DNA from 3 places in the Paenibacillus sp. G2S3 genome. Region 3 is predicted to be linked to each of the others. Evidence: predicted binding sites of a transcription regulator. Region 3 holds the regulator's gene; each other region holds the start of a gene.

Region 1 (10,153 bases), 1.3 Mb from region 3:
TCATCGTTCCCGTGGTGCCGTTCATTAGATTGCCTTCTGTATTCATCATCCGAGTGTTATTCACAGTACCATCCATGCCCGTATTCGCGTTCGGGATACCGCCTAAAGCAGCTGACCCGATTGGATTAGCGTAACTAGCTCCCATTACACTCATCGACAGTACAGTGCAGCATGCAAGGCTTGTTATCAGCTTATTCACAACGTTATGCCTCCCTTTATGGTTAGTTATCATTGATAATTTCCCCTTGGGTGGCATTGTCTATACATGAATAGCTCTACTCTTTTACCACATTCACTGTCTTGCTCGCTGCATCATACGTGACCTTTGCTCCAAGCGCCTCAGCCAGAACTCGTATAGGCACGTACGTTATACCAGTATCAAGAACACCATCCGTAAGTTTACTGCCATTCAAGGTTATCGTTACTTTAACGTCTTTGTTCACCTGGTCATCCTCCCCAGTAATCCTTTTTAAAGCTTCATTGACCTGATCCGTCGTAGGACGTATACCTGCCCGAAGTTGAGTCGTGGTTAAGCCGAAGGCCATCTGCAGATGGGAATAATCTTTAAAAGACGTCCAGTCCCCTCCCCATTCAAGCCCTAGCTGTTTGCCCACCTGTACAACCTCTTGCCAGTCCGCTATCTTATCTTTATCACCATCACGATTCATATCCCAGGAAAGACTATTTCCATCCGGCAGCAAAAGCGCAAAGTCAAACGCAAGGCCATAATTGTGATAGCTGGTTCCCCCTTTGGCATTGGTAACTATAGGTCCCGGCTTACTTCTGCCCTGCGCATATAAGGCATTTTGTTCCGCAATTGACCGCAACCCCTGAGTAATCACGATGGCCACTCCTCTGGCATAACTTTGCTGAATCAAAGCCTTCGCCCCTGCTGTCAAAACAGGATGAAGCCCAACAAGCCTCGCCGCCGATTTATCCCTCACTTGATCTAAAGTCAGCATAGAATCACCCCTTGGTATAATCAATGATCCCGGCTCCCCATTCGCTTGTACTAATATCCCTGCTTGCCTTAACACACAAGCATAAACGTCTTCGGCGTCCATATAAGGAAGGACGATAAGCGTTTAAGCGAGAAATATAAGACATAAAGGATAGATGCATAACTTTCTTATATTTAAAAAAAAGACCCCGGTATCCCCGAGATCTACCCTGTAAAGTACCTATTCACAGCTTCTCCACCTTGGATCAATTCCACAAAAAAGGGCAAAATATTTGCGAAAGGTGGGAACATATATGGACATTCATAGCGATAGCTATAAAGTTGCTGCCCTGAGCGAGCAGGAAGAAGCACTCGAGATTATTCGTAATGCTGAGGCTTCCATTGCACATCTGACCGGCAATCCAACCGTGACCCTAATTGCTTATGAAAAAAGTGAAGGCAGCGGTTCTCAGCATTAGACGATGTAAACCTCAACAATATCATCCACATCGATCCACTTCCATTCCTCCGCCCACTGCAGCTTAAACTCACGCGAGTGGGTGTGAATGGAAGTCACAAAACCACTTAGTGTCGTATTCTCAAAGGGATCAAACAGTACAACAGTCACGCGCACATGACTCCGTAACGATAAGGCCAGTGTACATTCGATCTCCTCCAGCTTCTGCTCATCCAGAATAGGCTTGATGCGGCGCAGCGTCTCCCGTTCATCCCTTATAATTCTTACCTTGTGCTCCGGCAGCATCATGCGACTGCTTTCCCACAGTCCGTTTTTCTCCAGCTTTTTGCCCATGGTAATCCCTCCCTAATTCTATACTTATTCCGCTATACACGAACGTATGTTTGTATTATATCCACACCTTCGCTGAATAATCAATAATCAGGAAAAAGATACCACTTTAAAATCCTTCTCTTTTATCTAAAAGTTGTATAATAATGAATATCTAGTCGTATATCAAAGTAATACGCTCTCAGACCTCACAAAAGGAATCGTAGCTGGCTTATTTATAGGATTGGCAGTGATACCTCTGCTCAAGCTCAAAATCGCATCAAAAAGACGCTGACAGTTGAACTGTACAGCGTCTAACTTTCGATCTATTCTTGAACGTTCCCTGACTCAGTGGTGGACTGACCATCTGCATCGATGAGTCCTGTTGCTTCTCTTGCTTCATTAAGCTTGGAAATGCCGTATAACATCGCTACGTCAGCGTTCTGATTCAATTCCTCGAACTGCTCAGCAGTGACCTCTGCGGAATCAGCACCTTGAGAGGCCTGTTCTTTTAGAGAATAAGCACTTTGAAAAGCAATTTTGGACTCCTCAAGCAGCTTCCGAATGTCTTCGGGCAAGCTAGAGGAGATTTTCACTTTCTCAGCCTGATTAGATAGGTCTGTTGCGGTCTTCTGGAATTCGTTAATCTTCTTCTCCAGCTGCCTGTCCGAAATTTCTCCTGCTGAATAAGCGGCAATAGCTTCGTTGAATCCCGCTAAAGATGATTTTCCTAATTCATCAAGTTTAGACATTTCACTGTAGAAGTTTTGCACGGTCTCCTGCACTTCTTCTTCTGAGGCAGGTGCCGATGAAGTTGAATTATTATTGCTGCAGGCGCTAAGGATGATTGTCAACATTAGCGTTCCTATTAGTAACACTTTTTTCATTATTTATCCCTCCACTTAACAGAATAATGTCGGTTTGTGTAAAGCGCAAATGAAATTTATGTAAAATGACTATTATGTTATAATTATTTCAATTGTAATGAGGGAAGGAGAGTATTTATGGCTTATTGCACAACCTGCGGATCAGAATATAAGCAGGGCGCTAAATTTTGCGGGGAATGTGGATCCAGCATTGACGGCACCGCTCCAGTGACCGCCCGCCGTCCATCAGCAAATCAAAATGCTATTCAAGAAGTCGTGCTCTGGAAGGGTAAACCTGCCAGCATCTCTGATCGTCTTAAAGGAATCGTACGCCTAAACACGACTACGTATACTATTACAAGCCAGCGCATTATGGTAAAGACCGGACTTATCGGTAAAAATGTCGAAGAGATTGAATTACTGCGTGTACGCGATTTATCCGTAGCACAATCTATCATGGACCGGATGCTCGGTATCGGTACATTAACTGTATTTTCTGATGATGCTTCAGCGCCTCAGCTTCTTTTTCGAAAAATCCATAATGCCCAAACGGTCAAAGATGTTCTTCGCAAAGCCGTTCGTGACGAGAAGATCGCCAACAACATTAGCTACCGCGAACAAATTTAAGACCCTTTCACATTAAAAAAAGCCCCGAAATTCGGGGCTTTTTTCGCTCTCTTATGGAAGATAGAACGCTCCTGCTGGAATAATCCCCTTGGGTTGGCTAGGACTTTCCCACTGCAATACAATTCGCGCGTCACCTTCATTCTCATAGTACTCCACCTTTACTTCATGCAGCTTGCCTGCAATCAGATTCACGGTACCCTTTCGCTCCTGTCCACTCTGATTCACCCAGCTATCAATAATCAGCACTCCATCAATCCACACCCGCACCCCGTCATCAGAGGAGGAGTAAATAGTATAAGTCTCACTATAAGCTGCAGTTAGCTTGCCACTCCAACGTATAGAGAAAGCGTCGACACGAATGGTCGGATCGGGCGAACCCTGTTTCCACGAAAATTGAATGTTAGCATCGGTTCGCGTCAGCGCAGGAGCGCCGCTAAGGTTCATGTTATTGTAATATTGCCCCCATAGTCCACTCTGCAGTACACTATCTCCCTTAGCAGCCACAATCGCCGCTTCAGCAGCATACTCTTCCCGTGTGAATACAAAGCTGTCGTTCATAAAGGCTTTTATCACCGCATCAGTGTTCTTCTCATAAAGAAGCTTGCCCCAGGTCATCTGATAAGACCATTTGGGCTGTGATTTAGACAGTAGTGCAGGGGACGGAAGCTCTCCATTTTCTCCAATCGCGATCACTTTTCCACGACCCAGATCCCATAGACTATCATAGTGACTTCCCTTAAAATCCCCACCATAGATATCTAGTGCCAGCACATCTACTTTGTCACCGCTCGGGTAGTATTCCGCAGGGTCATCACTCCATTGATTTTTAGCATTTGGGCTCCAGACCCACAATAAATTATGCAGCTTATGATAGCTAGTAAAGCGGTCAAACATAAGGTTCCACAGTCCCACGTAGTTGCTCTTCTGCCCCCACCAGAACCATCCGCCATTCATTTCATGATACGGCCGCCAGAGCACAGGAACGCCTGCGTCATTAAGCTTTTTTAAAGAAAGGGCTATCTTATCCAGATCAGCGATCAGTGCGTTGTACTGAGTGGTACCCGGAGTTATATATTTGTCAAAATCAGCGTTGCTTATGCTCGTAGATACGTTAGCCCAAGCGGGCGCTGTCCCTGGCAACTGAGCGTGATAGCTAATCGTTACGATTCCACCGGCTTTATACCAGCGAATAGCGCTGCTAACGACCCAATCCCGCTGATTGTCTATTAGCGCCGCCGTCTGATTATTGATTGCTCCCAGCTCATAGCCGTGAAGTGCGGCGTATTGCCCACTAGTATTTTTCAGTTTCCCATTAAACTCATCCGCGCTCTCCAAATAATCATGCTGTCCACTAATCCATCCTTTTCCTTGCAGAAAATAAAGGGTATTCAACAATTGCTGAGCAGAAGGAATCGTTTCCGAATCTGCCGGAGCCATTTGTAATTTACGATACGCTATTTGCCACTGAACATCGCTCACAAACCTCGATGCCGAATCAACCATATTTCGAAGGTTGCGCTGTTCCATCCACTCTCACATCCTTTTAACTTTTTTAAGTTATAGTATGGGGATACTAGTGACATGAACTCAGCGAATGGACATGAAGTTGTAAATTAATTTAGGACAGTGTAAGGAACTGCTGAATAAATTCACGGCTCAATAAGAAAGGAGCCTAGCGGCTCCCGACCAAACTCTCCAAATTACCTCGTATATCTCAGCGGCAGTAATTCAGTAATATCATATTTGGCTAATTGGCCGTCCTCGGATACAATGACTTTGCAGTCCTTCCCATAATCAGCAATTAACTCACGACACATCCCGCAGGGAGAGACTACTTTAATCTCTCTTTCCTCGCTGTCCGGATCAGGATGCCTTACCGCAACAATCGTATCAAATTCCTTGTAGCCTTCGGATATCGCTTTTCCAATCACCATCGCTTCTGCACAGACTGTAATCCGCCCCATGCTAGCTTCTACATGCACCGCTGTAAAGATCTCACCCGTCTTAGTACGGAGCGCTGCCCCTACATGGTGTCTTTCCCATTCATAACGTCTAGTAATAATATCTTCAGCAGAGGCTATAAGCGTCTGATCTTCAATCGTAATCAAATACTCCATATCCAATTCCGTCCTCCTCTTATTTTTCCTAAGTATATTAAATCGCACTGCATTATGATATAAGATATACTATTTTAAGTTCCAAAAAAGGAGGAGCAGATTTGAAAATACAGAAATTACTCACCAGTCTCATCATTGTTGTGTTACTTGCTTTGGGCGGTTACTGGTATGAACAGAACGGAGATCCGGCAGCCCCCTCGTCCACATCTGATTCAGAAGTTGTTCAGCTGATCTTCCCATCAGATCGTTATCCTGAGACCGCCAAGCACATTCAGGACGCGATTGCCAAAGGGGAATCTGCCACATGCACCATTAACCGTGAGCAGGCTGAAGAGAACCGCAAAGAATCCTTAAAAGGGATCCCCACCAAAAAAGGCTACGACCGCGACGAATGGCCCATGGCCATGTGTAATGAAGGTGGCCAAGGGGCCGACATTGAATACATAACCCCAAAAGATAACCGCGGCGCAGGAAGCTGGGTTGGCAATCAATTAGAAGATTATGCGGACGGAACCCGCGTAGAATTTATGTTCAAATAATAAGCTAACGTGAACAATGCTTCAAAAGAATAGCCCCATCCGGTATACACCGGATGGGGCTACAATGTGCATTAGCTAGCTTAGAATAAGCAAGCTTTAGTGATGATAACCAGCAAGATGAAGAGTACCAGAATAGCTCCTGTTGAAGTCCAAGGGCTACACACCGGACCTACTGCTGCTGGGCTTACTACCGGACCTACGTTACATCCACAACCATGTTCAAATCCCATTTTCAATTCCTCCTAATGATTAATGACTACAGCACAAGATATGTAAAAGGGAGATAAGCCGTTTGGGCGAATTGGCAAACAAATGCTATTCACCTAATGAATTCGGTAGGCACAGTCGATAAACAGGATATACACAAAGGAGGTGCAATATGGATATAGCCGCATTATCAATAGCAATGAGCCAAGCATCCTTAGCTCAAAATGTAGGAATACAAGTCATGAATATTGCCAAAAATCAGGCTGAAACCCAGAGTCAAACGATGGTGGAAATGCTGGGCAAAAGCGTTGCTCCGAATTTAGGAAAAACACTTGATATTAGTGTTTAATTGCATTATGCTAAGGACACACAAGAACACTCGTTCTTATGTGTCCTTATATTTTTTACCCTACATAGCCCCTCGGGCTTTTCTTTTGTCTTATTATACGAACATACGATCCTATAATTGATTCTGAATGAGGTGAATGATGTGAATAACATGAAATCCTATTATCAAATGACTGCGCTGGAGAAGTGGACGGAAGATTTATACAAGCGTCTGAACCTTACTCAGCCTTCGCAAATTTCGATTGCTTATATTGCAGAACGGCTTAATATTTGGGTTCATTATTTGGATGTAAGAAGCAAGAGCATCGAAGCATCAGCGGGGATGTACACCATGTTTATCGACAACCGGCTTCCAGCCAGTCTGCAGCGGCTAGAGTTTCTCCATGAGCTCTGTCACCTGCTCCGCCATGGTACTAATCAAATATTGATGCCAGAGCATTTTACGCGGGCACAGGAGGATGAATCCGAGCGTTTTATTCTTTATGCAGCTATGCCCTACTCCATGATTTCACGAATGACATTGCCTGAACAACGAGAAGAGGCGATCAGCTATCTTGCAGCAGAATTTCAAGTGCCAAGCGAGCTGGCTTTACAGCGGATTGATCAAATTCAAAGACGTGTTTTTCAGGGGCAATTATTGGCCGTGATGGGAAGAAACGAAGAACGATTAACACATATTCAATAATGACTGCGGAGATAATAAGGGTAGTCGCAATGAAGGACCATTAATAATTATGGTGGAATTTCTCGCAAGGGGGAACGATATGGAAGCCATTAAAGTAATTGAATTATTGATGACTCATCCAGATTATAACGTAGATGCAGTACACCCCGAAATTCCGGATTTTGTTGGGATCGAGTCGATTGAAGTGGATCATGAAACGGGAACCTTCTCCATTTTATTGCAAGAACCTAAAGACGACTGAAGATGATTTGTGTAAGTTCATAATAAAAAGGCAGCAAGTATAGTATACCCAGGCAATTCTTTACCTACGCGGGTTTAACTATCGGTGGGAAATTTGCTGCCTTATTTGTAATTATAAGCTCTGTTATGCGACAAATTGAGTCAAACCAATAAGAATTAGAATGAGGAATATACCCACAAACCCCCAAATAATAAACCATAAGATTCTGAGACCTGGTAGCCTGGGACTAGTATGATTCTCCAATACCTTAATTCGCCGCTCCAACTCCTGTATTTTCTCTTCTTGTTCCGTCATCTTCATTCCTCCCTTCTAATGTGTAGTTACAAGATACAATAGATATGACATACCAGTCACAATATATTATCTTATAATATATACATTTTATCTAAATGGAGGGAATTAATGAAGAAAAGAACAAAAATATTCCTTATTACCTTCACTATTGTATATGGAGTCGCTTCTTTAGCGCTTCATACCTTCCGAAATCATAAGGGTTTGACCCAAACTATACATATAAACATATTGAGGAGACCCTCCCGTAAAGGGGAACTACTACTATAAAAACGCGATTGTCTCAGCAGTCATGATATGGCTGCTGGAGCAATCGCGTTTTTTTGATTCTAACCCTTGAAACAGTAAAAATATCATTTGAGTTAGATACTATTTTGGGCGTACTTTGCAGCTATCGGACACAGCTGACCTTATACGCAGCATAATCCCTCTTTTAGCTTACTAACGGACCCCATAGCCTCTATTGGCATAAAAAACACCAAATATATACCACTTGAGATGGAATAGCTGCACTTGAGTCCGAACCCCCGCTCCAAAAGCAATAAATTTGCAAATAACGACATCTGAGTCCGGAAGTCTCAGGAAATAAATTGTGACTCGGCAGTTGTTTATCCCAATCGCTAACAAATTTTCTCAGGAACATAATGTGACCAAATGCCGTCCTAAATGGTGTTATAGGTAAAGGGGGCATAGAATCATGCAACGATCCATGACCCGGCCGGGAAATCATGTGATAAAGAGTTACGAAATCTACGCAGATATGCTGTTCCGGATTGCTTTGGTCCATTTAGGCAGCCGCCAAGATGCCGAAGAAGCCACTCAGGATACCTTCATCAAGCTAATAGAAAAAGCGCCAAAGTTCAAAGACGCTGAACATCAGAAAGCATGGCTGATCCGGGTAATCACCAATCATTGTAAAACATTACTGGGCAGAGGCTGGCGCAAGCGCGAGGTTAAGCTAGAAAATGCTGAGCCGATTGCGGTAGACTCCCCCGAGGATTTGGCTCTACTACAGTTAGTTATGGCGATGCCTATGAAGTATAAAACCGTAATCCATCTTTATTATTACGAGGACTATCCCATCCAGGAAATCAGCAAGATTCTGCAGATTAGTCAGTCAGCTGTGAAGATGAGACTTCAACGGGGACGGCAACTGTTAAAACTGGAGCTGGAAGGAGTGGAATCACAATGAAAGAAGATCAGTTTCGAACATTATACAAGAAAGCGGTGGATTCTATGAAACCAGGTGAAGAGATGAAAAAAGATTTGATCGACAAACTGGAGCAACCGCAGGAACGGAAACGTCCACGCAAGACGGTTTATATCGCGGCAAGTATCGTCCTCGCCGCCGGGATCGGCTTGGCCGCACCTAATATATGGCAGCAGTTAAATGGCCAGAGTCCCCAAGAGCAGATTGCCCAGGTTACTCCGGGCTCAAGCAATTCTGGTACAAATGCGTCTGGAAGCATTGTCATTCCGAAGGTGGAACTGCCGGATACCAAGTCTGGAGCTATGACAGATATGATCGCCTTGGTCGTATATAAAGATAACATTTATACACAGTCTGCGACTCGAATCAACGCAGCCGATGCTGCCGCTCTGCGCGGTGACAAGCTGGGACGTACTACTGGTGGCATCGATGAATGGAGCGGCAAAGACAAGTATATTGAGTTAGCTTCTAACATCGGTGAGACAGATATCTATTCCGTGAAGGGATATGATTCCAGTTTCCTGATTATGTCCTATTCGGAAATCAACGGCGAGGTATTCGCCGAACTGTATGAGCATACAAACGGGATCACCGTAAACAGCGGCGCAGATCTATTTGGCAAGCTAAATCTTGAAGGTCGAATTACTTCCGCACAGTGGGAAAGCTTCGACAGCTGGAACAACGGACAGCAGCAGTACACACCGCTCGCTGACGGCGAGGCGCTTAAAGGCTTTCTGACGGCACTCCAAGCAGCCAAACCACTGGCAGCAGAGCCGCTTATTGAGCAAGGCATCTACGATAGCGAAGACCGCAAGGTCTTCTATCTCCAGTTGGATGACAACGCCCGGGTAGAACTGACGCTGTTCGGTCAAGGACTTGTACGCTACGGCCAGGCGCCGGTATTCTTCGAGGTCGAGTCCGGGGCATTCCAGCAGCTATGGGAAAGTATGAAACTATAAGAATGATGATCGGAAACCGAGAGTACAGCGATAGGAGCAAAGCTTGGGACAACTTTTCGGGCACCATACCCATTAGAAAAGTCTAGCTGGATACAAAAAAAAGGCGCTGCTGCAAAACCATTTCATGGCTTTGCAACAGCGCCCTTTTTGTTGTCGATTAATATATATGTTGAAGAAGAAGTGATTAGATGGGTGCAAAAAATAAAGTTATTGCTGGTGACTATGAAGGTAAAGTAATAATGTCTACTCTTGGAATTGTAAATTTGCAAACTGGTTTTTTAAAAACAATCACAATAGACAAAAACACTGTAGAGGATTAGTGGGAGGATTTCTACT
Region 2 (10,153 bases), 330 kb from region 3:
CTCGTTGATTTTGTTCAGCGACCTTATTTTACAGATGAGAATGTAGAAAAGGAAAAGGGAATTATTGGTCAAGAAATCAATATGTATGCTGATAATCCGGACTGGCGCGTCTATTTTGGCCTTATTGAAGCGATGTATTCGAAGCATCCGGTTCGGATTGACATTGCCGGTACGGTAGAATCGATTAGTACGATCACAAAAGAAACGCTGTACACCTGTTATAACGCTTTTTATCATCCTAGCAATATGCTGTTGTTCGTGGTTGGGGGTGTGGATCCGGAGAAAGTATTCTCCTTGGTTCGCAGTAACCAAAAGGGTAAAACCTACGGCAAGCAGGGTGAAATCAAGCGTATTTTTGAAGATGAACCCGAACAAGTTGCTACAAAACGTCTAGAAAGTAAGCTTGCCGTCTCGATGCCAAAAATCATGTTTGGTTTCAAGGAAAAGGTAGATGGTCTAACGGGTGAAGCTTCTCTGAAACGCGACCTGATAACGAAGCTAATGCTCGATTTGTTGGTAGGTAGTAGCACAGCATTGTATCAAAAGCTATATGATGAGGAATTGATCTCGGACAGCTTTGGACATGAATTTAATAGTTCTCCACAATATGCTTTTTCTGCAATGGGTGGGGATACGAAGGATCCTGATTTGCTTTTAAAACGAATTAAAGAAGAAATAGATCTAATCTTAAAGTCCGGCTTTGCGGAGAAGGATTTCGAGCGGGCTCGGAAAAAGAAAATTGGCGGTTATTTGCGCATGCTGAATTCCCCTGAAAGTATCGCACATGAATTTACACGCTACCAGTTCCGCGGTGGTGACCTGTTTGAAGTTCTGCCTATGTACGAATCGATTACTTTGGCAGAAGTTAATGAGCGTCTGCAAGCCCATGTAAACTGGGAACAGCTAGCCATTTCATTGGTGGTGAGTCCTTAGGTGAGCGTTTTGGGAGAGAGCAGCAAACCACTAGGGGAAATGACAGTGCTTGTTACAGGGGGCAGCGGAGGGATCGGTGGCGCCATTGCAGAACGATTTGCTTCTGTGGGGATGAACATTGTTATTCATTACAAGCACTCGCATGAAGCTGCGAATGATGTCGCTCGCCGTTGTATGGCCCTTGGCGCAAAGGTAATGACAGTAAACGCGGATATGAAGGATCGTAGTCAGATTGTACGTATGGCGGAAAAGCTTGAGAGTAATGGGATGCAGCCGGATATCCTCGTCAATAATGCCGGTAAATCGCATTACGGAATGCTTGCTGATGTGACCGAAGAGGAATGGGATGATATTATGTCCATTAACTTGAAGGGAACCTTTATGTGCAGTCAGATCTTTATGCCGTACATGGTGTCTCAGCGTTATGGTCGTATCATTAACGTTTCTTCTGTATGGGGGATCACGGGAGCTTCTTGCGAAGTAGCTTATTCGGCTAGTAAGGGTGGAGTGAATGCCTTTACAAAGGCTTTAGCTAAAGAGTTGGCTCCATCTGGTGTAACTGTTAACGCGGTAGCTCCAGGAGCGGTTAATACGAACATGCTGTCCAATTTACAGGAGGATGAAGTCCGTATGCTGGAGGATGAAATTCCGGCAGGACGCTTAGCTACTCCTAATGAAATATCTTCACTAATTTATTTTTTGGCTTTGCCTGAGTCCGGGTATATCACTGGCCAGATTATTAGTCCGAACGGTGGGTGGATTACCTAATTCTTAGTTGGAGAAAAGCTCCAGCATAAGAACTTAGTGTCTGAGACATATTATAAGTGTTGTTTTTAAATCTCACGTAAGGCGGCTTACAGCCTGTATGCAGGTGTTTGACCGTAAACATGAAGGAGGATTTAAGATGACACAAGAAGATAGCGTAATCAAAAATTTTGACACCTGGAAGAAATTTCTAGGAAAACGAGTTGTACAGGCGGAGAAACTTGGGATGAGTGAAGACACAATCTCAAAGCTGGCTTTTGAAATCGGGGAATTTCTCGATGAAAAAGTGGATCCAGCAAACACTCAAAACCGTGCGATCAAAGAGCTATGGGACGTCGGCAACGATGAAGAAAAGCAAACGATCGCAAAACTCATGGTCAAGTTGGCGAAAAATCACGCCTAAGCTTGCGGAAAAGCTCCCCTTGTGGGAGCTTTTCTGCAATTATTACAGGACTGACCTTGCCTTTCATTTTTATTTTATATATCATTAACATGACCCGTGTTTCAGACCCCTTTGTCTGAACGGCATTTTTTTGATGTATATCAAAGTGCGGGAAAAGGAATCTATGAGGTGTACAAGTGGAATATAAACAATGGTATATGGAATACAAGATTCACAAGAACAGACCCGGTCTGCTTGGTGATATCGCTTCAATGTTAGGGATGCTAGAAGTCAACATTCTGACGATTAATGGCGTTGAAGGAAAGACTCGCGGAATGTTGCTGGAGACCAATGACGATGACAAAATAATGCTGATGGGCGAAATGCTCAAGAAAGTTGATAATATTACAGTTTCAGCTCTGCGGTCTCCAAGACTCGTAGACAAGCTGGCTGTGCGCCATGGGCGATATATTGAACGGGATTCAGATGATCGGAAGACGTTTCGTTTTACTCGGGATGAGCTTGGTCTATTGGTCGATTTTCTCGGGGAACTGTTTAAAAAAGATGGAAATCAGGTAATAGGACTTCGAGGTATGCCCCGTGTAGGAAAAACGGAATCAATCATTGCTGGCAGTGTCTGCGCTATGAAGCGTTGGACATTTGTCTCCTCGACACTTTTACGTCAGACGGTTCGAAGTCAATTAGCAGAAGATGAGATGAACCCACATAATGTATTTATTATTGATGGTATTGTTAGTACGATCCGCTCCAATGAGAAGCATTATAATTTATTACAAAATGTTATGAGTATGCCAAGTACGAAAGTGATCGAGCATCCAGATATTTTTGTGCGGGAATCTGAGTACACCTTTGATGATTTTGATATTATTATCGAGCTTCGCAATAATCCAAATGAAGAAATATTGTACGAGTCGTTCACGACTAGCTACAGTGATGATTTATAGAACAACAATGAACAATGATATTCATTGAAATTTACAGGAGGTGATGGTATGTCGGAACTGGGCCGGCAATTGAAAGAGGCGCGTCTGCAAAAAGGGATGAGTCTTGACGATGTCCAGGAAGTAACGAAAATTCGCAAAAAGTATTTGGAAGCCATCGAGTCTGGAGACTATAAGGTGCTTCCAGGAAGTTTTTATGTTAGGGCGTTTATCAAAACGTACGCAGAGGCAGTAGGGATGAGTCCTGACGAACTGCTAGAGGAGCATGGGAATGTACCTGCCCCTCCCGAAGACACAGCCATGGAAACGGTGATTCAAAAACGCAGCCGTAGACCTGAAACCGAACGGAATGCAAAATGGCTGCCAACAGTGCTAATGTGGACATTTCCAATATTAATTATTGTTGTGATTTACATTTATGCCTCTAGTTTGAACAAACCGGACCCTGATCAGATTGATCAGACGAATCTGACGAATGAACAGCAGGATCCTACGACAGCACAAACATCACCACCGGCTTCAGGAGGTGGAGTTGTGGCGCCAACTTCTTCGGCAGGTGCAGAAGCAACAACTGAACCTACTACAGAGCCTACGCCGACTCCAACACCTACGCCTTCTCCGCAATCCATTACAGTTACACCGGATGGGAAGTCAGGCAAAACAACAAAATTCAAGGTTTCAGCTCCGGCTGGAAGTGAAGTGAAGGTTGAGATTTCTGCTACTGGGGTAAGTTGGCTTGAGGTGTATAAAGGTGAGAACTCTAAAGGTGAGAAACTCTCATTTGGTAATACAGCTGCAGGAGATCGTATGAGTTTTGTTCTTGGAAGTGAAGGAATCTATATTAAATCTGGTTATTCACCAGCTACTGAGATTACTGTTAATGGACAAGTAATTACAGATGAAAAGACTTCATCCCGACTGCTGCTTAATCTGGATGATGGTACTGGAAGCGAAGCGATCCAGAATGAAGGAACCACAGATACTACTGACCAGACTAATGAAACAGGCCAATAAGAAATACGATGCATAGACTTTGGCTTTACGGGGAACATAAGAATGTTTCCAGTTCTTAGCCAAAGTGAGGTGTACATTTTTATGATTGTTAGCTGGATTGTTGCTGGACTTGGGGTTGTTGTCAGTCTCATCGGATATTATATGACACCAAGTGCTTGGGGTTATGGAATTCTCGGTTTCGGTCTTGCGCATATTGTGCTTGGGATTCTGGATATGTTTCGAAACCCAGTCCGAAGCAGATAGAAAACTTAGAAATGAGCGTCTCCAATGGTATACTTCCGCTGGAGACGTGTTTCTACCCATTGAACAGAACTCATTTCGAAGGAAAAGCTCCACTTTGTGGGGCTGTTTTCTGTGTCGGGTGAGGTACATATTATCCAAAATTAGACTTAAGGGTATCATTCTTTTATAATAGTAGCAGACTAAAAAGAACAAAGGACGTGGAGTTATGAGTTCAGAAAGTTCATTTGATATCGTATCTAAAATGGATATGCAGGAATTAACGAATGCGATTCACCAAACGGAGAAAGAAATTGATAACCGATTTGACTTTAAGAACAGTAAAAGCAGTCTGAAGCTTGAGAAAGACGCTCTTATTATCGCCTCTGAGGATGAATATAAGTTAAATGCTGTTATTGATATTTTACAATCAAAGATGGTAAAGAGAGGCATCACGCTGAAAAACTTGGATTTCGGTAAAGTGGAGCCAGCTTCTCTGGGAAGTGTTCGTCAGCGCTTAGGGCTTAAGCAAGGAATCGATCAGGAGAACGCGAAAAAGATTAATATCCTGATTCGTGATTCGAAATTGAAGGTGAAGAGCCAGATTCAAGGAGATCAGATCCGCGTAACTGGTAAGAGTCGCGATGATTTGCAACAAATTATCCAGATTTTGCGTAAAGCTGATTTGCCGCTGGACCTGCAGTTCAACAACTTAAAATAGAATTTTGTACCCCGCAGTGCTTATTAGCACCATGATGCGGGGTGCTTTGTATTTTTTTTGACACCTATTTATAGCTATAATATACTTGCTTAAGTAGAAATAGATGAGCCTGACTCAGGCGATTTGTATGAACGATTTAGGGGAGGAACTTCAGTGAATTTGCCCAACCGCATCACGCTAGCACGTATTTGCCTGATCCCGATTATGATGTTTTTCTTACTGGTGGATTTCAGCTTTTATCCAGAACCGATACATTGGGGCTCTTTTCAGCTATCTGTTAATCATTTGGTAGCAGCTGTAATCTTTTTGCTTGCTGCGAGCACAGATGGAATAGACGGCTACATAGCAAGGAAATATAATATGGTCACCAATCTCGGTAAACTTCTTGATCCGTTAGCGGACAAGCTGTTAGTTTCTGCAGTTCTGATTTCACTTGTGGAATTGGGCAGATGTGACTCATGGATCGCAATTGTTATCATAAGTCGTGAGTTCGCAGTAACCGGGCTTCGCCAGATAGCATTGTTAGAGGGAAAAGTGGTTGCCGCCAGCAAATGGGGTAAAATAAAGACGGTTGTACAAATTGTAGCGATCTCACTGCTGTTGTTGAACAATTTCCCATTTCAATTCGTCAGCATTCCTGTAGACGATATTGCCATTTGGGCTGCAGCCTTGATCACTATTTACTCTGGAATTGATTATTTTGTGAAGAATAAGGATCTGCTACAGCTGCATAATGCTTAAGCATTTTAGGTAGCTATATATAGGAGAGGTAATAGGTAAAGCACCTATTACCTTTTTTAAACCCTAAAAGCAGTGTATCTACATTATAACGAGGAGGCGAAAGCCAGGTATGAAAGCGGAGATTATAGCAGTAGGCACGGAGCTTTTGCTCGGTCAAATCGTAAATAGTAATGCCCAGTTTTTGTCTATAGAACTAGCTGCTATTGGCATTGATGTATATTTTCAAACCGTGGTTGGCGATAACAGCAGTCGCTTGCAGCAAGCGATTGAAATCGCTCAAAGTAGAGCTGATGTTATCATTTTTACCGGTGGTATTGGTCCGACAGAGGATGATCTTACGAAAGATGCACTGGCTGCTGCTCTAGGTCGAACACTCCATATAGATCGCATGGCAATGGATCATGTGCAACGTTTCTTTGATGATCGAAAGATCGTTATGACGGAGAATAACCGTAAACAGGCACTTATAATTGAAGGAACAACACCTTTGCCGAATGAGATCGGTCTTGCTGTTGGTATTGCTTTTGAGCATGAAAAGAAATATTATATTGTGCTTCCTGGTCCACCTCGTGAGATGAAACCGATGTTCGTAGATAAGGCTGTACCGTGGCTCCAGCAGCATGCACTGACGACAGAAATGCCAATTTATTCTAAAATGCTTAAATTCGCTGGTATCGGGGAATCCCTGCTTGAGGATAAACTCATTGATCTTATTCACAGCCAGACTGATCCGACCATCGCTCCTTACGCTAAAGAGGGAGAGGTAACCGTCCGTATTTCGACAAAGGCGCCTTCCGAGCATGAAGCTTTCAAGAAGCTGGAGATTCTGGAGAATCAGATCAAAGAGATTTTACCAGAACATTTATATGCAAATATTGATGTGCCACTGGAGCAGCTAATTGTGGATTGGATGGCGGATGCAGGTCTGACTTTAAGCGCGGCGGAGAGTTGCACTGGAGGCTTGCTGATGGAGAGTATAACCAACATTCCAGGTAGTGCTTCGATGTTTGCGGGAGGAATTGTCTGTTATTCTAACGACCTAAAGAAAAAGCTTCTGAATGTGCCAAGTGCTTATTTGGAGGGGCCAAATGCTCCTGGGGCAGTGAGTCGTGAAGTTGCCGAGGTGTTAGCTGATCAGGTGAGAATGATCGCGGACAGTGATTTCGGTTTATCTGTAACAGGTGTAGCAGGACCGGGCTATTCTGAACGTAAGCCAGTTGGGCTTGTATTTATTGGTCTGGCTGAACGTGGGCGTAAGACAGAGGTATATGAGCTTAATCTTAAAGGTACTCGTGAAAATATCCGCCTGCGTACTGTTAAAGCTCTGCTGTATCGACTATGGCGCAGACTTGAGGAACGCAAGGTGGAGACACCACTTGAGGGTTCAGACTTGTAATGGGAGTTTAGCCCAGTTATAATTGAAACATACGGAAGAACCGTGGCACTGAGATTTCTTTGCTGCGGTTTTTTGTATATCTGCAGAGATTTTGATCACTATTTTTAGTTAGGATCATAAGTCGTTGATGTCCGGTGAAGTGAAGAAAATAGTTAACTTCTATATCCGGAGGGAGGCTTACAATAAAAGGGATAATTAACGCTTAAGACAAAAAAAACGAATGTATGTTCGAAAAAAAGCTTGGCAAGACCTCACAAACACGTTATTATATTATTATAAACAGTGAAGGAAGTGGTCTGATTGTCAGATCGTCGTGCAGCGCTTGATATGGCGCTTCGTCAAATAGAAAAACAATTTGGTAAAGGTTCGATCATGAAACTGGGAGAATCCACTCATATGCAAGTGGAAGTTGTACCTAGCGGATCTTTGGCACTTGATATTGCGTTAGGTATAGGCGGACTTCCAAAGGGACGTATTATTGAAGTGTACGGACCTGAATCCTCCGGTAAAACAACTGTTGCTCTTCATGCTATTGCAGAAGTTCAAAAACAAGGTGGACAAGCTGCATTTATCGATGCTGAGCATGCGCTCGATCCGAAGTATGCGCGTAACTTGGGCGTAAACATTGATGAATTGTTGCTATCTCAGCCAGATACGGGTGAACAGGCACTTGAGATTGCTGAAGCACTTGTTCGTAGTGGCGCAGTAGATATTATTGTCGTTGACTCTGTAGCTGCTTTGGTTCCTAAAGCGGAAATTGAAGGCGACATGGGTGATTCTCACGTCGGCCTACAGGCTCGTTTGATGTCTCAAGCGCTTCGGAAGCTATCTGGTGCCATTAGTAAATCGAATACAATTGCTATCTTTATTAACCAGCTTCGTGAGAAAATTGGTGTTATGTTCGGTAACCCTGAGACAACTCCGGGTGGTCGGGCGCTGAAATTCTACTCTTCCGTGCGCTTGGATGTTCGTCGTGTTGAAAGTATTAAGATGGGTAACGACGTTGTAGGTAACCGTACCAAGATCAAGATTGTGAAGAATAAGGTAGCACCTCCATTTAAACAAGCTGATGTTGATATCATGTATGGTGAAGGGATTTCCAGAGAAGGAAGTCTTGTAGACATCGGTACTGAAATGGACATCGTGAATAAGAGTGGTGCATGGTATTCCTATGAGGGTGAGCGTCTCGGCCAAGGACGTGAGAATGCCAAACAGTTCTTGAAGGAACATCAAGATATTGCACTCATCATTGAGAACAAGATTCGTGAAGCAAGTAACCTGTCCACTATTGTTGCTGCACCAAATGAAGCGGAAATCATTGCAGAGCAAGAGGAAGAAGAAAAACTACTTCTCGAAATCGAACAATAGAATTTATTAAGGAATAGGACGCCCTGTGATTGATTGTTGCAGGGTGTCTTTTCTTAACACATCAGAAAATGTATATTTGGGGTCCCCGCAAAGTACCTGAGTACGTATCGAAGTTAAGCCACACTTTGTGGGGATATTTTCTTGCTATGAGGTGACAAGCAACTATGGTAATACAGCTGGACATGGATTTTGAATCGGATGAGCAGGACGTACAGGTCCTATCTGATTTTCCTGAAGGAGAACTTTTAGAAATTACTAAGGTAGAACGTCAGAAGAAATCGGACCACCGCTATATCATACATTTCGGAGCCTATAACATGACTGTGCACGAAGACGTCATGATTAAATATCGGATGATTACTGGAAATTCTTTTATGAAAGCCGATTTGGAGGAAATTGTTGTTGCCGATGAGCGTCAACGAGCTTATGTAGAAGGGCTTCGTTATCTAGAACGAAAGCCGCGAACCGCTATGGAAATGATTCGCCGTTTACGGCAGAAGGAAATAGGGGAGACTATTATTGCGGAAGTGGTGCAACGGCTACAGCAGGAAAGATTTCTTGATGACCCTTTGTATGCAAAGCAATGGGCGGAGCAACGCATTACGAACCAGCGAAAGGGGAAAATGTGGATTCGCCAAGAGCTACGTGAGAAAGGAATCGACAAAACCTTGATCTCGGAAGCACTGGAGAATGTCAGTCCTGAACAAGAACTAGAGAGTGCACTTCAGATTGGACGTAAGAAATGGAATCTCATTCGTGGTGAAGCCACAGATAAGCGCAGAAAGACTGGAGCCTTCTTAATGCGGCGTGGATTCTCGGGCGATATGGTGCGACAAGTGATCAATACTTTACTTGAGGAAGACAATTATGAGGGTGAAGATGAGGAATTTTACTAGACTCACTGATTCTCTTGACATTAATGCTCATATCGACTCTCTTGACAATGTCTTTTTATAAATAATAAAATATAACATGAATCGGCATAAAGTAAGAAACCTTTTTCCTTCCCAAAAAGGGGACTTTTTAAAAACGATTCGCGTACAACTCATATGAAATGTAATCGCCGGATAAGGCGGGCAGTGTGCATGTGCAGCATGTGCAGTATGGCAATCGGTTGTTTACCGGTTTTTTGTATGGTGATGAACGGATAGTTTAACAACTGCACAATTCCCAGGGATATACCTTGGAGAGGAACCAACGAGGAGGTGAACAGATGCAAGCATGGATCTGGGTCATTATCGTTCTCGTTGTAGCTGCATTATTCTTTGGGTTCGGTTATTTTATTCGTAAATCCCTTGCAGAAGCTAAAATTCAAAGCGCAGAAAGAGAAGCCGTAGTCATCGTGGAGAACGCGAAGAAAGACGCTGAGGCGCTGAAGAAAGAAACGGTATTGGAAGCTAAGGACGAAGTCCATAGAATCCGTACTGAAGCTGAGAAAGAAACTCGTGAACGTCGGAATGAAATCCAACGGCAAGAGAGACGTTTGCTGCAAAAGGAAGAATCTCTGGATAAAAAAATGGAATCGCTTGAAAGAAAAGAAGAACAAGTAGCTAACAAAGAGAAACGAATTGATGAAACCCAACAGCAAATTGATGTTATTTACAAAAACCAAGTCACTGAATTGGAGCGTATTTCCAATTTAAGCATCGAAG
Region 3 (10,153 bases):
CTTCCGGCTGGAGGGAGTCAATACAGAGTTGGACTTCAAATGTAAGATGTTCGCGTGGGTAACGAGACTGATCTCTAAAGGATTGAATAAATACTGGGCACCAAAGGTTCTGGAAAGCTTTAACGAGGTGCTGGGCACAACCTTCAACAAGGATGAAATGTATGAAATCTATGACCGTTTAGGAAATGACATCAATCGAAAGCTGACTGAGCAGTTCATAGAATCTGGTTACGACATGGCGCTATTAAAGAGAATGTAATTCATAGGCCGTCAGGCCATCGAGTCAGAACGAAAAATCGCAGTGAAACAGGAGCCGGTACTCTTAGTTCTTAACCATTAAAGATATACCATAGTAATCCATAAGCTATTCCGAAGTAAGCAATCACACCCAGTAAAGAGATGGATAAAAGAATAATGATAACTTTTTTACCGTTCATAAAATTCACCTCTTAATTCGTTTAAAAAACCTCTCCCAATTTTTAGTGTAGGGGAGAGGCCAAGAAAGAAAGATTGGGCACAGCCCTCATCATCCAACTTGATTATAAATTAATAAATACTTACCATCAATTGATTTTATAACTGGAGGTCATACCTAATGAGCGATTGGTACTCAGGAATCAAAAGCAAGGAGATTGAATCTACAGGTGGTGGGCAAGGAAAGATTAAAAGCTCACAACTCACAGAGGAAGAGAGAGCAAACCTAGATTTGAAATATCCCAAACCTATTGGTAAGGCTGACGAGCGGCCATTTTATGATAAAGGGGTCAATAGAATGAGATACAAGGACACTCAAAAAGCATTGTCGGACGGGCATAGACAATTTATTTTTACTGCAAGCACAGGAAAACCTGTAAAAGTGCTGAAGTGGGGATCGAGCTAGGTGAGATTTAAGGATGCATATAACATGTATCCAATCAGCACAAACATGAAGATGTTCTCTATGATGGTGGAAGGTATTTATACAGAAAAAAGCCCTGATGCGTCAGGGTAATAGCAGCTTCTATCCTCTACCAAAATAATACCACAAAGGGGATTGAGGATGAACATCGCAAATAGTAAGGATCCTGTATTGAAGGTAACTGACTTAGGTCCTGCAACTGCTCTTAACTATCAATTCTCCCTCAAAGGCGCGGAGCGAGCATATAGGAAGGCTGATGCTGATGATAAAAAGGTGACTTCTGGAATGGAATCTGACTGTGAGTTTGTCATTGAGTGGCTGAATTCAGGACGGAGACCAGGGAAAAAGCGTGGAATTGAACGGCGAGCTGGCTATGAACGGGAAATACTACTGGATCCAATACGAATGAAGGCTTTCGCTTGTGATTAAAAGGCGGGAAGCCCAGCCAATCTTTCAGATGAACAACGGTTCCAATTAGAATATGCACTTAATCAATTAAGCGAACGAGAACGAGAATGCTATACTCTGGCACATGGTCAGTGCATCTCACATTCAGAATTAGCCAAAATGCTCGGCATTACCTACGGAAGCGTTAGCGAATATATTCAACGAGCGCAGCGTAAGATTAGCGATACCGTAGACTTTTTGAATATTAGTGTATAAAAACTGGCCAGGTCTCTTATGAGTGGCAAGTATGGAACGCAAACATCGGGTGAAGATGGGTCACACACCACAATTAACATATGGAAATTGTTGTGAATGTCTGTAATAGTGGTGGTTTGAAAGATACGTCGCAAATATGATTCAAGTTAAGCGAATGAAGTTTGCCAGTGTGTGATGGATTGTGAGAGTTATGTGAGCGGGATTCGGGATTGAGGGCTGGGAAGGTAACATTGCGGTTTAAATACTGAGATTCTAATGAAGGGAGCGCCTCGTGAGCAATGGCTGTTGGGGCGCTTCTTCTTTTTGAAGATTTACATGAGCTAAACGGAAAACTTCGTTAGATTAGTCGTCTGAATAGGCTATAGGTTCGCATACGAAGCCGCTATCGGACTCAGTGGACATTATACGCAGCTTTCCCCCTATATTTGGTTTGCTATCGGACCCCAATGCAGTTATTGGACTGAAAAGTACCCTATGTTATGCTCTTAAGAAGCAATAACGTCACTGGAGTCCGAAACCCTGCGCAGTAGGTGATTATTTGGCAAATAGCGTCATCTGGGTCCAAAATTCGCAGAAGAGGACTCTTTGCTGTTTGGGTCATAAACTAAGGAGATCATAGAAGTGCAATAATCCTAAAAATCCATTATTTAAATTTTTCCAATTAGATAAGGAGAATAATGTTAAAATATCTAATATATATCGAATACTTTCCTGGGAGGCGTAATAATATGCACATTTTCATATATATAGGATTAGCTTTTTTCGTGATTTCTGGTATATGTGTGGGCGGATTTACGACAGGTACTCAGCAAAGAGGGAATTTTTATTCGGAATCCAAAGAAGACCGTAAGATTAAAAACAAAGTAGCGAATTGGTCTGCTTTAGGAGGCGTTTTTTCATTAGTGGTTGCTGGGATCATTTATTTATTGTGATTTTTATTTACATAAAGTACCAAACGAATTATATTGAAAGAACAGCATAAACGATGAGGGGGGTTATATTTGGCGAAGATTTTTAATGAGAATACAGTTTCATTTAAACAGAAGTTATCTCCGATCCCTGAGTTTGCTTGGCATACGAGTGAGAGATTAGCTGAGATCGCTAATTCCAAACATCTAGTCTTCGACATAAGATCACTAGATCCAGATAAATATTCTTTTCCTTATCATTTTCATAGAAGCGCTGAAGAGATATTTGTAATTTTGACGGGAAAAGCGATGTTAAGAACTCCCGAAGGTTTTACCGAGGTTTCTGAGGGGGATGTGTTATTTTTTGAAATGGGGCTCGAAGGTGCTCATCAACTTTATAATCATACGGAAGTACCATGCCGGTATCTTGATCTCCGAACGAATCAGGGTATAGATGTTTGTGAATATCCAGACTCAGGCAAAATCAACATTCTCCCTTATCAAGAAATCTATCAGGCGGATCAGCAAGCGGATTATTATAAAGGAGAAGAGCAGGTAAGGGAGAAATGGAATGGAATGGAGGATCACACTTGATTCAAGATCGATGGTTCACAGTCACGAAAATTGATCCAATTACTTATGCAATCAGTGAATATGGACATTGGGAAAAGGTGCACTCTTTTTTGTTGTTAGGGAAAGAACAAGCGGTGTTGATTGATACGGGATTAGGCATCGATAATATAAAAAGAATAACGGATCAGTTAACGGATTTACCTATCGCTGTCATCACTACGCATGTGCATGCAGACCATATAGGCAGTCATGGACAATTTGAGACGATCTATGTTCATAAAGAGGATGAGGATTGGCTGATTAATGGAATACGAGGTTTGTCACTTGCCCAGATCAGAAAAGATATGAGCCGAGATATTACTCTTCCTGTTCCTGAGACGTTTGATCCTAATACGTATACACCTTATCAAGGGAGACCAACAGCTCTATTGCAAGAGGGAGATGTGCTTGATTTAGGCGGGCGTAGATTAGAAATTTACCACACACCGGGTCATTCACCAGGTCATATTAGCATCTTTGATCATGCCAACGGGTATCTGTTTACAGGGGATTTGTTGTATGATGTTACGCCAATTTATGCTTTTTATCCCTCTACTAGTCCGGCAGATTTAGTGGCTTCTTTAGAAAAGATTGCGCAAATTTCAAATGTATCTCAAGTATTCGGCTCTCATAATACGTTGGGTCTAGATCCAGCTATTTTGCAAGAGGTTATGAAGGCAGTTCGTGAATTACGTGAACGTGATCTAGTCGCTCATGGTACGGGCATTCATCAATTTAACGGATTTAGTGTGCAATTTTAAAATGAATGTTGGATGCAGCGAAAACGGCCCTCTCAAAAGGACCGTTTTTTTGTCATTCCTTAAGGTTTTCAAAATTTCTAATTGGGAAAAGTAAAGAGAAGTAATAAGAGGTGGGAGGGGACGTCTATTCGGATACGATCGACCTGAAGAATGCATGCAATTGTTGTACTTGGGAGAAGGCTTCTTTATACTGATTATCGGATTGTTGAATAGGTAATAAACCTGGCAAGAAGGAGATGCTATACACAGAAGTCCCATTGCTGTTTATATATATTTTAAGTGTAAGTTCCTCGATAACTCCTGCCTCTTCGTCAGCGTTATTAAGCACATTAATATTCGCACTTGAAGCAGTTGTTTTACTGTTTTGTTGTCTTTTAGATACTTTTGAAAGGGTAAGTGCGTTAACAACAATCTCTGATCCCATTACATTATCGAAGGAGTATAGCTTTGCTATAGCTTTTTTGCTTGTCTTCGGATCACTGCTACCTATGGCTATTTTCTTATAAGATTCGTTGAGCGCGATTAAGTGAGACTGATTGGGGGGGATAAATGTTTTGGTAAATATGATGTTAAAAGATGAGATTGCGTTTAACAGCCTAGAAAGTTCTGAAGAAGCAGATAGCTTTTTTAATTCTAGAATAACGGCGCTTAGAATTAAGGCTACTCCTATAATAGCAAACATGTACATCAAGAAAATCAGCATGTAATCACACCTCCTGTTATCTCAGTAGAGCAAGATTTATTGCTTATTGAAAGATATGCCTGAATTCTCTCTACTAGTATCTGTTAAAAGCGAAAATCGTGGAAATTTAGGAACGGCTTCTTTTTAGAAAAAAGAAAACACCCAGAGATCTGCCGATTCTGCAATCTGAGTGCAAAATTGGGGCAGATGCCTGAGTGCTTTTTAATATAATTACGTCGAAATTATAAGAAATTGAAGGCTGTGATTTGATCGGTATAAACAATTAGCTGTTTGTATTCGATCGGAGATTCATAATTAGCGTAGACTCTTACAGTAACCTCGTTTAGGACTACAAAGTTATAGCTGAAATTTTTATCGGGATGTTCTGCACCTAAATAAGATATGTATTCATCTACAATGACATCATCCATCAGAGATTTTAAGTCAAATACATCCTCTTTATTGGAGGCGGAAGGGGAGATCGTCCCTTGAATGCTGCCGAATGAGGTGAGCAGATTTACTTTTTTTCCACTAGCCTGATCGTTATTTAATAATAAGCCAGAGAGTTTAACAAGTGCATCGACTTTGAAATCGACGAGAGTTCTAATTTTTGAGTTGTTCAAAACTAAACACTTCCTTTCAATTTGAAATCCTGTTAACAATATTCGACATATAACCGCATAATTCCTAGTTCGTCATCAAAAATACTTAAATACAAACACACCCCATCCATGGAACTAGGAGTGAGGCGTGTTTATCTATGGATAGATTTAATTCCTGATCGTTACTTGTGTTCCAATCGGAACAATCGCAGCTAGTGCTAATACATCCTCATTGTACATACGAATACAACCGTGGGAAACCTCGTGCCCTATGGATGCGGGATCATTATTTCCATGTATCCCATAGTGAGGCTTAGATAGACCCATCCAAAAGACTCCAAATGGACCACCTGGATCGGGTTGTTTGTTAATGATTGTGAAATCACCTAATGGTGATTGAGTTAACATTTTACCGATTCCGACGGGGAATCCCCTGATCACAGTATCATTATCAAGAAGATAAAGCATACGCTGCGTCAGATCCACTATAATTCGGTAATTTGGCATTGCGCAACACTCCTTTCTAAATAGGATATGAGCAGGACGCCTAAACGGTTATTCATTAAAAATGGCCATTTTAATCAATGAGAACATATGTTCTAAAGAGGATTAGTTGAACAAAATAGCAGAAAAAGAGCTGTTCCACATTTGCGGAACAGCTCTTTTAAAATCTAAGAAAATATATATTTAATACAACACATTTTCCTTATACTTCTCGCAGAAACGGATACCATCCCTTAGAGGGCGGTATCCGTTTACGATTGGTAGGAGTGCATGCTTAGTGGATATCTCGAAATAATCCGATAACTCTGCCGAGAATGGTCACGCGATTAAGGCGAAGAGGCTCGTACGCCGGATTCTCCGGCTGAAGACGGATATGATCACGTTCTTTATAAAAGGTCTTCACGGTTGCTTCATCTTCTTCGGTCATAGCTACAACGATATCTCCGTTGTCAGCCGTTTGTTGTTGGCGAACAATTACATAGTCACCATTCATAATTCCTGCTTCTACCATACTGTCACCTTGAACCGATAACATAAATACTTTGTTATCTCCAACATAGTGAGTTGGAAGCGGGAAATAGTCTTCAATATTCTCAGTAGCAGTGATAGGAACCCCGGCGGTAACCTTACCTACGACAGGAATGCGAGCGACGGTTTGTGCGAAATGATGGACATTCTCGGAATCCTCTTGGCCAAGCAATTCTATCGCACGAGGCTTCGTTGGATCTCGACGGATAAGTCCCTTCTTCTCTAGCCGATCCAAATGACCGTGAACTGTGGAGCTGGAAGCAAGTCCAACAGCTTCACCAATCTCCCGGACGGAAGGAGGATAACCCTTGCTGCGGACTTCGCTACGTATAAATTCCAGGATCGCCAGCTGGCGACTTGAAATCTTTGACATTGGAATCAACCCCATATAGTAATGTTTGGGAAAATTATAACATAGAACTACCGTTCGCACAAACATAAGTTCTAACTATTATAAATATTAATTCGAAAGAGTTAATAAATGGTAGTCTCGTATTGATTACGTTTCCTTCATCTAAATGATAAGAGTGATTTTTTTATATGAATAATATGGTAAATATTAATTTCAGAAAAAAAGAGAACAATTGTTCTGAAATAGTATTGAACAAAACACATGTTCGTGTTATTATAATCTCAAAAGTAAGAACAAGTGTTTGGAGGATGATATTCATGTTAAAATACAGTACATACCGTAGCATCTACGATAAAGCCCCCGTGGTTGAATCTTTAGGACATAATCCTATTTCCCGAAATTCTGCTCAGATTAAAGAGTTTACAGAGCATTTGCTTCAAGGACTGATGCGTTTATTCCGGAGAGATTTTGTTATTAAGCTGACATTGATTATTGTGCTTGTACTATCAGGGCTTACAGTAGTAGGTAATGTATTTGCAGGATCTACTACTTTAATGAAAGATGAGAAGCGCGTAGTGGTTGAACGTGGAGATACACTTTGGAGTATTGCACTTGAGAATAAACCTTCTGATATGAAGACGGCTGTATATATAGAAGGAATTAAAAAATCCAACGGTATTAAAGGCAGTCAGATTAATGCTGGAGATATCCTCACTTTACCTATTTATTAATATTCTAAGAACATAATAAGAGGACATGAAGAGCTTGCAGGGAGTAAACCTTGACAAGCTCTTTTTCTCATGGCAGAGTTAGAATTAATTTATAAGGGGAGGGAAAGTTTTTGAATATTGATGAGTTGGTCGCGCGTATTAACGAATTGGCACGCAAACAGAAGAGCGTAGGCCTTAATCAAGAGGAAACGGCGGAACGCGCCAAGCTTCGTGAAATTTATTTGGGGAATATTCGCAATAACTTCCGAGCACAGTTGAATACGATTGAATTGGTCGATAATGATGAGCATGAACAAGGTAACAAGGGGCTTAAGCATTAACACCCTGTTCCTTTTCATAGATATTACTGGATGACTAGGGGGAACGCATATGGCCCGTTCTTGGGAAAGAATGGTTCAACGCAACACACAGCAAATTAACAAGCAAAGAAAGAAGCAGGGGAAGGAAACGATTTACGCATCTAGATCTAAGTCTCCTGGTAAGAACAGTGAAACCTTTAAAGGCCGTAATATTGCATTTCCAGTAGTGTTATTGGTGCTTGGTACTATGTTTTGGATGATTGGTTCAGTGGATCAGGCCAAAGGCAATGGTATGCTTATGAACTGGCTAGGAGTCGTTTTGTATTACTTACTGGCGGCGCTTCTGTTCTTTCGACGTCCGTACTTGAAGGTAGAGAATGCTAGACTATCTACTATAAAATTCAATCGCGAACGTTATCTGCCAGCTTCTGATATTGAGAAAATCATCCTTTCGCGTGGAGCTGTTGTCATTAAGCATAAAGGCAAACGCACGAAATGGATTTTTACCAGACTTATGAATCGTTATGATACAAATGCAATGGGGACTAGACTGGAAGCATTCGCAAAAGCTCACCAAATTGAAGTAGTTCACGATTAGAAATTAACCAGCCATGGGAGAGGGAGACCTGTAATGCCAATTTCCGCCGTACTATTTGACCTTGATGATACACTGCTCTGGGATGATCGGAGCGTCAATGAAGCATTTCGTTCTGCATGTGAAGCCGCCGGGGACACGATTGATCCACAAGAACTGGAACTTGCGGTGCGTAAAGAAGCCATAGGACTATATGAATCCTACGAAACGAACCCATTTACAAAAATGATTGGGATTAATCCGTTTGAAGCACTTTGGGGGAACTTTACTGCAGGTGAACAGCCGGAATTCCGTCAATTGGAGCAGCTTGCACCGGGATACCGTAAAGAGGCATGGCGTCGTGGTCTTGCAGCACTTGGTGTAGAGGACGAAGGTCTTGCTGAGACGTTAGCAGCTAAATTCGCAGCGGAGCGTAGAAATCGACCTTACATCTATGAAGAAACGATTCAAGTGCTTGAAGAGCTGAAGGGAAAAGTTAAGCTATTGCTTTTGACTAATGGATGCCCTGCATTGCAACAAGAGAAACTAGATGGCGTACCTGAAATCGTTCCTTTCTTTGATCACATCGTGATTTCTGGAAGCTTCGGCAAAGGAAAGCCGGATAAGGATATTTTTCTGCATGCTCTGGAGCTTCTAGATATTGCACCTGAGCAAGGGGTTATGGTCGGAGATAAGCTTACAACGGATATTCGTGGTGGGTTGGCAACAGGTTTGACTACGGTTTGGATTAATAGAAAAGGCAAACAGCCAGATCCGGAAATTCAGCCGGATTATGAAATCAAACATCTTGGAGAGCTTCTTTCATTGGTCCAATCTTTATAAAGTTGAGTAGAGGCTTACATTCATTTAAGCCTTATGAAGACAGTGAGTTCCTGGGTAACTAGGAGGCTTGCTGTCTTTTTTTGTATCTACATAATGCTTAGAAAGATTGCTGAGATTTATGAGTATATGATTTAAGTCACAAGAGTTAGGCTGAATTGATGCGAAATACTGAAAAACCAATAATAATGTGTATAATAGATGGAGAATGTATAACATGAATTGGTAGATTCATAGTATTCAAATCGGCTGGGAGGACTCTAAATGAAGATTTCAAGAACAATAGTTCCTTTATTATTAGGTGCAACACTTTTAGTACTGGGAGGATGTTCATCAGACCAAACCAAACAATCTGGAATACATAATATGAATATGAACATGGACATGTCTATGGAGCCTATCAAGGTCGAGTTACATTGGAGTCCTGAAGAGGTTGTTGTAAATCAGAAGGTGACCTTTGAGGCTGTGGTGACGCAAGAAAACTTAGCTGTGGATGATGCGAAAGAGGTTTTATTTGAAATTGTGAGGAAAGATGATGAGGAACAGAAAATTGAGCTTAAAGGGAAGCTAGTCGGTGATGGAATCTATCAAGCAGAAGGAGCACTTGCGAAAGAAGGACAATATATTGTTACATCGCATGTAACTGCTAGAACTCAGCATTCTATGCCTAATAAAGAACTCTCTGTGAAACCATAATTAAAAAGAATAGCAATTATAACCTGTAATTACAGATAATGCAGAGTGGAAAGGAAGGCTTTCCGAAATTCCTTTATTCTGCTAAACTTACTCTAATGTTTTACTGGGGGGACTATACGTTGGCTAAATATACACTTGAGGAAAGCTTACAACAAAGAATATTAATTCTAGATGGTGCAATGGGCACAATGATCCAACAGGTGCCTCTGACAGGTGAGGATTTTGGTGGGGAAGAATTAGACGGCTGTAATGAAATGCTAGTATTAACTCGTCCAGAAGTAATTCAGACGATTCATGAGCAGTATCTTGAAGCAGGTGCTGATCTCATTGAAACGAATACATTTGGTGCAACGTCTGTTGTACTTGCTGAATATGATATTCCGCAGCGGGCTCGTGAAATTAATCTGGTTGCAGCAAAGCTAGCTCGTAATGCCGTTGATAAATATGATACACCAGATCGTCCCCGTTATGTCGTAGGTGCAATGGGTCCTACAACAAAGACA

Evidence for each region. The regulator LexA, encoded in region 3, represses DNA repair genes until DNA is damaged. The targets are predictions, from matches to a motif close to CGAACATATGTTCG.
Region 1: a site for LexA is predicted at 6,531-6,544, ahead of QNH28_RS22125 (ImmA/IrrE family metallo-endopeptidase). Genes of this name have one in related genera too.
Region 2: a site for LexA is predicted at 7,351-7,364, ahead of recA (recombinase RecA). Genes of this name have one in related genera too.

Annotation. Positions count from the first base shown of each region.
Region 1 is NZ_CP126095.1:5,028,714-5,038,866, forward strand. Features, by position in the region: gene QNH28_RS22070 (hypothetical protein) at 1-199, opposite strand, end outside; gene QNH28_RS22075 (M15 family metallopeptidase) at 276-962, opposite strand; gene QNH28_RS22080 (hypothetical protein) at 1,255-1,419, shown strand; gene QNH28_RS22085 (YolD-like family protein) at 1,416-1,751, opposite strand; gene QNH28_RS22090 (hypothetical protein) at 2,054-2,614, opposite strand; gene QNH28_RS22095 (PH domain-containing protein) at 2,732-3,220, shown strand; gene QNH28_RS22100 (glycosyl hydrolase) at 3,272-4,747, opposite strand; gene QNH28_RS22105 (cytidine deaminase) at 4,921-5,337, opposite strand; gene QNH28_RS22110 (NucA/NucB deoxyribonuclease domain-containing protein) at 5,445-5,876, shown strand; gene QNH28_RS22115 (hypothetical protein) at 5,957-6,106, opposite strand; gene QNH28_RS22120 (YjfB family protein) at 6,256-6,432, shown strand; gene QNH28_RS22125 (ImmA/IrrE family metallo-endopeptidase) at 6,583-7,116, shown strand; gene QNH28_RS22130 (hypothetical protein) at 7,196-7,357, shown strand; gene QNH28_RS22135 (hypothetical protein) at 7,481-7,651, opposite strand; gene QNH28_RS22140 (RNA polymerase sigma factor) at 8,346-8,840, shown strand; gene QNH28_RS22145 (hypothetical protein) at 8,837-9,817, shown strand; gene QNH28_RS22150 (hypothetical protein) at 10,006-10,137, shown strand.
Region 2 is NZ_CP126095.1:4,094,994-4,105,146, reverse strand. Features, by position in the region: gene yfmH (EF-P 5-aminopentanol modification-associated protein YfmH) at 1-933, shown strand, start outside; gene ymfI (elongation factor P 5-aminopentanone reductase) at 973-1,701, shown strand; gene QNH28_RS17920 (DUF3243 domain-containing protein) at 1,838-2,101, shown strand; gene QNH28_RS17915 (DUF3388 domain-containing protein) at 2,278-3,045, shown strand; gene QNH28_RS17910 (helix-turn-helix domain-containing protein) at 3,094-4,056, shown strand; gene QNH28_RS17905 (hypothetical protein) at 4,138-4,299, shown strand; gene QNH28_RS17900 (YajQ family cyclic di-GMP-binding protein) at 4,505-4,996, shown strand; gene pgsA (CDP-diacylglycerol--glycerol-3-phosphate 3-phosphatidyltransferase) at 5,150-5,737, shown strand; gene QNH28_RS17890 (competence/damage-inducible protein A) at 5,847-7,133, shown strand; gene recA (recombinase RecA) at 7,434-8,501, shown strand; gene QNH28_RS17880 (regulatory protein RecX) at 8,666-9,397, shown strand; gene rny (ribonuclease Y) at 9,715-10,153, shown strand, end outside.
Region 3 is NZ_CP126095.1:3,762,291-3,772,443, reverse strand. Features, by position in the region: gene QNH28_RS16470 (hypothetical protein) at 29-259, shown strand; gene QNH28_RS16465 (hypothetical protein) at 596-880, shown strand; gene QNH28_RS16460 (hypothetical protein) at 1,040-1,327, shown strand; partial or broken gene QNH28_RS16455 (sigma factor-like helix-turn-helix DNA-binding protein) at 1,361-1,561, shown strand; gene QNH28_RS16450 (DUF5316 domain-containing protein) at 2,290-2,493, shown strand; gene QNH28_RS16445 (cupin domain-containing protein) at 2,563-3,063, shown strand; gene QNH28_RS16440 (MBL fold metallo-hydrolase) at 3,060-3,842, shown strand; gene QNH28_RS16435 (hypothetical protein) at 3,967-4,545, opposite strand; gene QNH28_RS16430 (hypothetical protein) at 4,767-5,147, opposite strand; gene QNH28_RS16425 (L,D-transpeptidase) at 5,295-5,633, opposite strand; gene lexA (transcriptional repressor LexA) at 5,905-6,531, opposite strand; gene QNH28_RS16415 (LysM peptidoglycan-binding domain-containing protein) at 6,828-7,241, shown strand; gene QNH28_RS16410 (DUF896 domain-containing protein) at 7,352-7,561, shown strand; gene QNH28_RS16405 (hypothetical protein) at 7,611-8,138, shown strand; gene QNH28_RS16400 (HAD family hydrolase) at 8,172-8,957, shown strand; gene QNH28_RS16395 (FixH family protein) at 9,219-9,650, shown strand; gene metH (methionine synthase) at 9,830-10,153, shown strand, end outside.